2 regions of the Actinoplanes sp. NPDC026670 genome follow, and region 1 is predicted to be linked to the other one. Evidence: riboswitches for the same ligand, from Rfam matches in the RefSeq annotation. Region 1 holds a riboswitch; the other holds the start of a gene.
The links. Region 1 has a riboswitch for cyclic di-AMP ahead of AB0E94_RS05015 (hypothetical protein). Riboswitches for the same ligand answer to the same signal wherever they lie in the genome.

Region 1 (3,945 bases):
AAGGACGTGCTGAGCGGCTGGAAGCTCGAGGTCGTCGAGGCCAACCCGCTGCTGGTCTTCATCGAGCTGGCGCGGCACGCGCTGCTCAAGGAGGCGACGCTGGCCAACCCGCCGACCGTGCTGTGGATTCAGGCGACCGTCTGGAGCCTGGTCGTCGGCGTCCTCGGCTACCTGTACTTCTGGCGCGGAGAGAAGGGCTACGGCCGTGGCTGAGACTGAGCGCATCCCCACCGTCATCGCCGACGAGGCCCACATCGTCTACAAGATCCACCAGGCCGGCTCGGTCAGCGCCAGCCCGCTCGCCAGCTTCAAGCGCCTCACCACCCGCAGCAAGAACGTGAACATCCGTGAGGTGCACGCGGTCAAGGGTGTGAGCTTCGTCGCGTACAAGGGTGAGGCGATCGGCCTGATCGGCACCAACGGCTCGGGCAAGTCGACCCTGCTGCGCGCGGTGGCCGGGCTCCTGCCGGTGTCCAGCGGCGCGATCTTCGCGGCTGGCCAGCCGTCCCTGCTGGGCGTCAACGCGGCCCTGATGAACGAGCTGCCCGGCGACCGCAACGTCGAACTGGGCTGCCTCGCGATGGGCATGTCGCCGGCCGAGGTACAGGCGAAACGGGACGAGATCATCGAGTTCTCCGGCATCAACGACAAGGGCGACTTCTCGTCACTGCCGATGCGGACCTACTCCTCGGGCATGTCGGCCCGGCTCCGGTTCTCCATCGCCGCGGCGAAGAAGCACGACGTGCTCCTGATCGACGAGGCGCTGGCCACCGGTGACGCGAAATTCCGCAAGCGCAGCGAGGAGCGGGTCCGCGAGCTGCGCCGTGAGGCGGGCACGGTGTTCCTGGTCAGCCACAGCGAGCAGTCGATCCGGGACACCTGCGAGCGCTGCATCTGGCTGGAGGCCGGCGAGATCCGGGCCGACGGCGCGACCTCCGAGGTGATGAAGGAGTACGAGGCCTTCACCCGCAGGTGAGGCCCCGCACTCCTCCGGCGCCGGGCTAGTTGACCGACAGGTGCACGTGGTTGGTGTGGTCGCTGGACGGGTCTCCGCCCGCCCCGCTGTACGACTTCCAGCCACTGCTCGGTAGCCAGATCCGGCGGTACCAGATCACGTAGAGCACGTTCAGGTTGTCGGCGTTGTTGATGAAGTAGTTCGCCAGGTTGTCGCCGTACGTCTTGTCGGCTCCGGTGGCGTCGCCGCCGAACGTGCCCTTCTCGGCCGAGAAGTCGCAGGCCCGGCCCTTGGGGTGCTCGCCGCTGTTCTGCTCCCGCCAGCACTTGGTGAACCTGGTGAAGCCGTCGGCGCGGGCCTCCTTGTAGGCGTGCAGGAGGGTCGCGGTCACGCAGCCGCCGGTCCCGGTCGGGTCGGTCTGGTTGCAGCTGGTGCCGCTCGGACCGGGCGACGCGTCCTCGCTGTCACCGCCGTCGGACGACGAGCTGGCGTCGGCGCCCTGGTTCGCCGCTTTCAGGGCCGCCTCGGCCTGCTCCTTCTGTTTCGCCATCACGGTGACCTGCTTCTGCTGGTCCTTGATGGCGATGTCGATGGAGTCCTTGGCCTTCTGCTGGGTGTCGCGGGTGGTCTTGAGATCCTCGATCGCCCGGTTCTGGTCGGCGGCCACCAGGGCCAGCGTCTCGGCCCGGCCCAGGAAGCCCTCGGCCGAGTCGGAGCTGAGCAGCGCGGCCATCGGCCCGCCCCGGCCCGCGGTGTACGCCTGGGTGGCGAGCAGGTCGAGCCGGTCCTGCTGGGGTCCCAGCTCGCCGTCCAGCTTCTTCAGCTCGGCGGTCAGCTTGGCCTGCTGTTCCTTGGAGGTCTTCAGCTTGGCCTTCGCCTCCACGAAACCCTTGGAGGCCTTCTCGAGTTTCTCGATCAGTGACGCGGAGCCGCCCTCACCGTCGTCACCGGAGTCGCCGGGGGCGGCGAGCAGCCGGGGGGCCGCGGTGGCCGGCGTCGGGGCGACGGCCAGTCCGCACGCGGCGACGAGCAGCGCCAGCAACGCCGCTAATCGCCGCGCAGTGTTCTGCTGCACAGGAATTTCCTTCCGTCGGCCGCCGGCCGGGTTAGCTGACGGGTTCGGGACGAAGGAAATCCCTACCGCTGGTGAGCGGATTCACCCCAGGGAATATTGGTTCCCCGGCTCGCCGATAACGGCGATTAGGCGGCGGCTCCCGTACGGGAACCGCACCGACCATACCCACTCGATCGACAGATCGACAGTTCTCGTACGCCCCGCAATGGCCTCGACACGAGCGGTGACAACAATTACGGATAGTCGTTGCGACGTAACACTTTTGGCCGTTCCCAGGGTCTGATCCACGGCGATATCTCGGGTAAACTGGCCGCCGGTCCTGCCAGGACGGCACCGCCCCCGAGTTGCCGGCAGGCCGCCGCCCAATCGTCGAAAGGCGAGCCGGGGAACCAGGTCACTGGGGTGTATCCGCAGTTTGCGGTAGGGATTGCTTCCGTCCCGAACCCGTCAGCTAACTCGGTCGGCGGTGACACGGAAGGAACTGTTGATGACCGCAAGTCCCCGCCGGTGGCTGATACACGCCCTGGCGCCGCTGGTGGCTGTCGTGATGCTCGCGGCACCCGCGGCTCCGGCTTCGGCCGAGCCCGGCGGCTCGTCGTCCACTGCTCAAGAGCAGGAGCAGAACGGTGGCGACGGAGACGCAATCCTCTCCGATGTGATCGAGAACACGAACCGGCGCTACGTGTCCGCCAAGGCGGCCGTGCAGAAGTCGGTGAAGGCCCAGGCTCAACTGGCCAGCCAGATCAAGCAGGCCGAGGCCCGGCGCGACGTGCTGATCCCCGAGGTCGACAAGATCGCCAAAGAGCAGTACATGACGGGCAACCTGAGCTCGATCGGTTACCTGCTCAACGCCAACTCCTCGGGCGACTTCCTGGAGAAGGCGGTCTCCCTGGAGGAGATCAACCGGCTCCACGACGCCAAGCTGCGTGAGCTCAACGAGGCACTCCGGACCATCACCGAGAGCAAGGTCCGGCTCGACGCCGAGGTGAAGCAGCAGCAGCAGGACGCCGCCGCGATGAAGAAGCAGAAGGACGCCGCGGTCGACGCGCTCGCCCTGGTCGGCGGCAAGGGTGTCACCAAGGGCCTCGTGGTCGCCGACTCCCCGGAGGCCGCTCCGGCGCCCCGCAACTCCAGCGGTGGCTTCTCGGCCGAGGGTTGCACCGAGAAGGACCCGACCACGAACGGCTGCGTCACCAAGCGCACGCTGCACATGTACAAGGAAGTCAAGAAGGCCGGCTTCAGCAACTTCGTCGGCTGCCATCGCGACGGTGGGCCGTTCGAGCATCCCAAGGGCCGCGCCTGCGACTGGTCGCTGCAGAAGTCCGGGTTCTCGACGTTCGACACCGACAAGGAATTCCGGTACGGCAACAACCTGATGGCGTTCCTGGTGCGTAATGCCGACGCGCTCGGGATCTACTACGTGATCTGGAACAAGCAGATCTGGTTCCCTGCCAACGGGTGGAGCAACTACCACGGGGTCAGTGACCACACCGACCACGTGCACGTGTCGATGCTCTAGAACCTTCACGTCACGAGAACGGCCCCCGTCCGGTGGACGGGGGCCGTTTCGCATCTCGAACGGTCAGTGCAGCGCGCGCCGCACCGGGGCCCGGCCGTGCGGCTGGGCCGGCGCCGGACCGGCCGGCACCGCAGCCGGGATCGGGATCGTCACCGGGCGCACCTGGGTGACCTCCAGCTCCTTGCCGTGGTGCAGCAGGGTGAGCCGGGCCTGGCCGCCGCCGTTGCGCAGGGAGTAGGTGACCTCATCCGAGGTCACGCTCACCCGCAGCCGCAGACCACGCCAGAGCAGCGAGAACTCCAGGTTGTTGATCCGGCTGGGCAGGCGCGGGGCGAACGACAGCTGGCCGTTGAAGTCACGCATGCCACCGAGACCGGCGACCAGCGAGATCCAGGT
Region 2 (3,945 bases), on a different contig from region 1:
ACGCCGGGCTCGCGTCCGGGCTGTTCAACACCACCCAGCAGGTGGGCATGGCGATCGGGGTGGCGGTGCTGTCCACGCTGGCCGCGTCCCGTACCGGCAGGCTGCTGACCGACGGGCAGTCCGCGGCGGCGGCGCTGACCGGTGGGTATCGGCTGGCCTTCGCCACGTCGGCCGCGCTGCTGGTGGCCGGGCTGCTGGTGGCGGTGACGGTGCTACGCCGGCCGCGTGCCGCCGCCCCGGCCGCCGAGCCCGTCCGTTCGTGACCTGGAAGCGTGACCCGCCGACTCACGATCCGAGACCGCCAGCCGTCGCTCACCGTTGGAATACGGGCGGCAATACCGCGGTGAGCGACGGCCGAGACCGCCAGCCGTCGCTCACCACCGGAATGCGGGCGCCATTACCGCGGTGAGCGACGGCCGAGACCGCGAGCCGTCGCTCACCGCTGGAATGCGGGTGGGATTACCGGGCTCAGCGACGGCTGGTCAGGGCCGCGTCCAGGTCGGCGCGGTGTGCCGTCCACCAGCGGAGCACCGCGGACGACCTGCGGAACAGGTGGTCACAGGACGTGTCGCGCCGGTCGTAGTGGCGGCGCAGGAAATAGGTGTCGGTGGCGTAGTCCCACCAGCGCCGGTGAGCCGCGTCGCGGAGTTCGGCGGCGCTGATGTCGATCCGGCCGCGATACCCGGCGACGAACGCGGCCAGCCGGTCGAGGTCGACCCCGGTGGAATCGTCACCGCGCCCCACCGCGAACAGGATCACGGCAGTACGCAGGACCTCCAGGCCGTACGGACGGACGCCCAGACGATCCCAGTCGAGTACTCCGGTGCAGCGGTCGCCGGTGAACAGCAGGTTGAGATGGTTGAGGTCGCCGTGGGTCCAGCCGGCCGGGCGCACCGGGCCGGGGCGGGGCGGCAGGTGGGCCAGGTCGGCCAGCAGGCGCAGCCGGCGGCTGATCTCAGCGACGGCGAAGGCGTCGAAGTCGGTCGACCCGGCCGCGGCGGCGCTGCCGAGGCGGGTCAACTCGGCGAAGGCGAACGGGACGAGTGGTGGCTCGTCGTGGAGCTCCGGCGGAACGGCGGGCAGGGCCTCGCTCAGCCGGTGGTGCAGGTGGCCGATCAGGTCGCCGAGGTTCCGGGCGGCCGGTACGGACAGGTCGCCGCAGTGTTCGCCGGGCAGCCACGGGCCTGCGGCATACCAGTGACCGTCCACCTCGGCCAGCCGGGACGGCGTGGGCACCGGCAGACCGTGTACGGCCAGGGCGGGAAAGAGCTCGTGCTGGCGGCGGACCGCGTCCGGGGTGGCGTCGTGCAGTCGCTTGACGGCATACACCCCGGACGCGGTCTCGACGCGCCAGTTCTGGTTCATCAGGCCGAGCGTGATCGGCACGCAGCCGGTGACCGGTCCGAGTCCGAGCGCACCTGGCACGCCGGGCGGCAGGACTTCGGTCAGAGGCGGATGCGCTGGCCCGGGAAGATCAGGGCCGGGCTGCGGAGCGTGTTCTTGTTCAACGCGTAGAGCGTACGCCAGCCGCCCTTGACCTTGTATCTCCTCGCGATCGAGGCCAGGGTGTCGCCGGACTTGATCACATAGGTCTTGCCGGTGGCCTTCGCTTTCTTCTTCGGTGTCGTCGACTTCGTCGTCTTGTAGACACCGGCCTTCTTGCCGCAGACCGGCCACGGGCTCAGCCCGCGCTTGGCGTGCAGCTTGTTGGCGATGGCGATCTGCTGGGCCTTGGTGGCCTTGTCCGCGGTCGGGGCGTACTTCCCGCCGCCGTTCGACTTCCACGTGCTGCGGCTGAACTGAAGGCCGCCGTAGTACCCGTTTCCGGTGTTGATGTGCCACCTGCCGCCGGACTCGCACTTGGCGACGACGTCCCAGTTGACCTGACGCGCGGCCTGAGCCGGGGTGGCCGGGCCGAGCAGGACGCCGGCTCCGGTGATTCCGGCGGTCGCCAGAACCAGGGCAAGGCGGATTCGTCTACTACCAGACATGGATGATCCTCCACGCCTGCGAGGTGAGCTGTCGGGTTCGGGAAGATCGTCCCGGCCGCGTGCACACGGCTTCACCCCAAGGCGCGCATCCCGCGCGCCGCAAAAAGTGGGTCCCCCGCTCCTGCCCTCCCATCGAGTCTGTGGACGGGGGCAGGACTCGGCGGTCCGTCCACAGTGCCCGCGTCGCGGGACGGCCCGACGGTAACCATGACGAAGGGCCGCAAGCCAAGCTCACGGCCCTCGATAGTGACGTTCTTCTCAGTATTTGCCCGGTTTGATCTTGTTAGCGCCCGGAAATTTCCGAAACAGCGTTTATGAGACTTTTCATGGCGACTTTTGCCGCCTCAGTGGGCGACGGGCACCCTCGGCCGGGCAGCCGGACGGCCCCTCGGAGCGGAAACCGGACGGCCTTCGCCGGACGCCGGACGGCCCTCGGCGCGCCGTCATCGGATGCCCGCCGCGGCGCCGTCCTCGGCGTGCGCCGGCCGCCACGGGCCGTAGGCCACGGTCGGATAGACGACAATCGGCGTCGCCGCGGGAAGCCGCCGCCGGCCCGCCAGCCAGATGATCACCGCGGCGAACCCGATCAGAATGGGAACGTCGACCGCGAACCCCTGCCACGGCATGTCAGCCGCCGTCTCGTCGATGGCCAGCTGCCCGAACGCCGCCGCCACCAACGTGCTGAGCAGGTTGTTCATCACGTGCAGGGCGACCGCCGCCTCCAGCCCGCCGGTCCGCACCGTCACCCACCCGGCCACCGCGCCGAAGAGCATCAGGTCGGCGAAACCCCACGGCGTCCCCCAGCCGTGCAGCGCCGCGAACACCGCCGCCTGCACCAGGATCGGCAGCCACGGGCCACGCAGCCAGGCGCCCAGGCCCTGCAACAGCCAGCCCCGGCACAGGTACTCCTCGGCGGCCGCCTGGAACGGCACCACGGCCAGCAGCACCGCCGCCGACACCAGGAACGGCCCCCAGCCGGCCAGCGGATCGTCGAGCCCGGCGTCCTCCCCGGTGAGCACGGACAGCCCGGTGATCCCGCCCAGGAACAGGATGATGGTCACGGTGGCGACGCCGAGACAGACCGCGAGCCATCGCCACCGGATCCGCCCGGCCACCGACGACAGCGTCCCGGGCGCCCGCCGCTGGATCCACAAGGCCGCCACCATGGTCACCGGCAGGGCCACCGCGATCGACAGGAAGCCGAGCGCGAGGTCCGGCAGCGCGCCGAGCGTCGCCATGCCGTCCGGCCCGCCCGGGCGGCCGAAGATCTCGGTGAAGATCACGAAGGCGATCATCGCCGCGAAGACGACGGCGACGATGAAGAGCGTCCCCAGCGGAAACCGCCACCAACGATGAGCGGCGGTACGAGCGAGACGGTGGTACGGGATACCGGACGGCGGAGGAATCGTCATGCCGATGAGTCTTCCGACCGGGGCGTCCCGGCGGATCTGGCCGCAGCCGGATTCGGGCACCTAACCTGAGATATAGGTGTCCGGCAGAATACCGATCATGGAACCACCCGAGATGATCAATGCCGGTGATCTGGTCCTCAAACGATGGGAACCGGAATGGTCGGCCGAACTGGCCGCCGCCGTCCAGGAGTCGCAGCCCGAACTCGCGCCGTTCCTGCCGTTCGCCACCCCCGGTTACGGCCTGGCCGAGGCCCGCGCCTTCACCGAGCGGTCGGTGGCGAACTGGACGGCCGGCACCGAGTTCAACTATGCGCTGTTCACCGCCGTCGGTGACCTGATCGGCGCGGTCGGCCTGATGACCGAACCCGGCCCGGGCATCCTGGAGATCGGCTACTGGCTGCGGACCCCGTGGGCGGGCCGGGGCCGGATGACCGCCACAGTGACCGTCCTGACCCGGGTGGCCCTGTCGCTGCCGGGCATCGAGCGCCTGATCATCCGGCACCACCCGGACAACCACGCGTCGGCCGCGGTCGCCGCCAAGA

Region 2: linked by a shared signal. The riboswitch ahead of AB0E94_RS23590 (transglycosylase family protein) and the one ahead of AB0E94_RS05015 (hypothetical protein) in region 1 are both predicted to bind cyclic di-AMP.

The regions. Positions count from the first base shown of each region.
Region 1 covers NZ_JBEZXU010000003.1:309,195-313,139, reverse strand. Annotated here, with positions in the region: gene AB0E94_RS05025 (ABC transporter permease) at 1-213, shown strand, start outside; gene AB0E94_RS05020 (ABC transporter ATP-binding protein) at 206-976, shown strand; gene AB0E94_RS05015 (hypothetical protein) at 1,002-2,030, opposite strand; cyclic di-AMP (ydaO/yuaA leader) riboswitch at 2,035-2,172, opposite strand; cyclic di-AMP (ydaO/yuaA leader) riboswitch at 2,380-2,513, shown strand; gene AB0E94_RS05010 (hypothetical protein) at 2,518-3,549, shown strand; gene AB0E94_RS05005 (glycoside hydrolase family 65 protein) at 3,613-3,945, opposite strand, start outside.
Region 2 covers NZ_JBEZXU010000024.1:31,284-35,228, forward strand. Annotated here, with positions in the region: gene AB0E94_RS23580 (MFS transporter) at 1-263, shown strand, start outside; gene AB0E94_RS23585 (phosphotransferase) at 469-1,365, opposite strand; gene AB0E94_RS23590 (transglycosylase family protein) at 1,446-1,991, opposite strand; cyclic di-AMP (ydaO/yuaA leader) riboswitch at 1,990-2,164, opposite strand; gene AB0E94_RS23595 (type II CAAX endopeptidase family protein) at 2,435-3,403, opposite strand; gene AB0E94_RS23600 (GNAT family N-acetyltransferase) at 3,501-3,945, shown strand, end outside.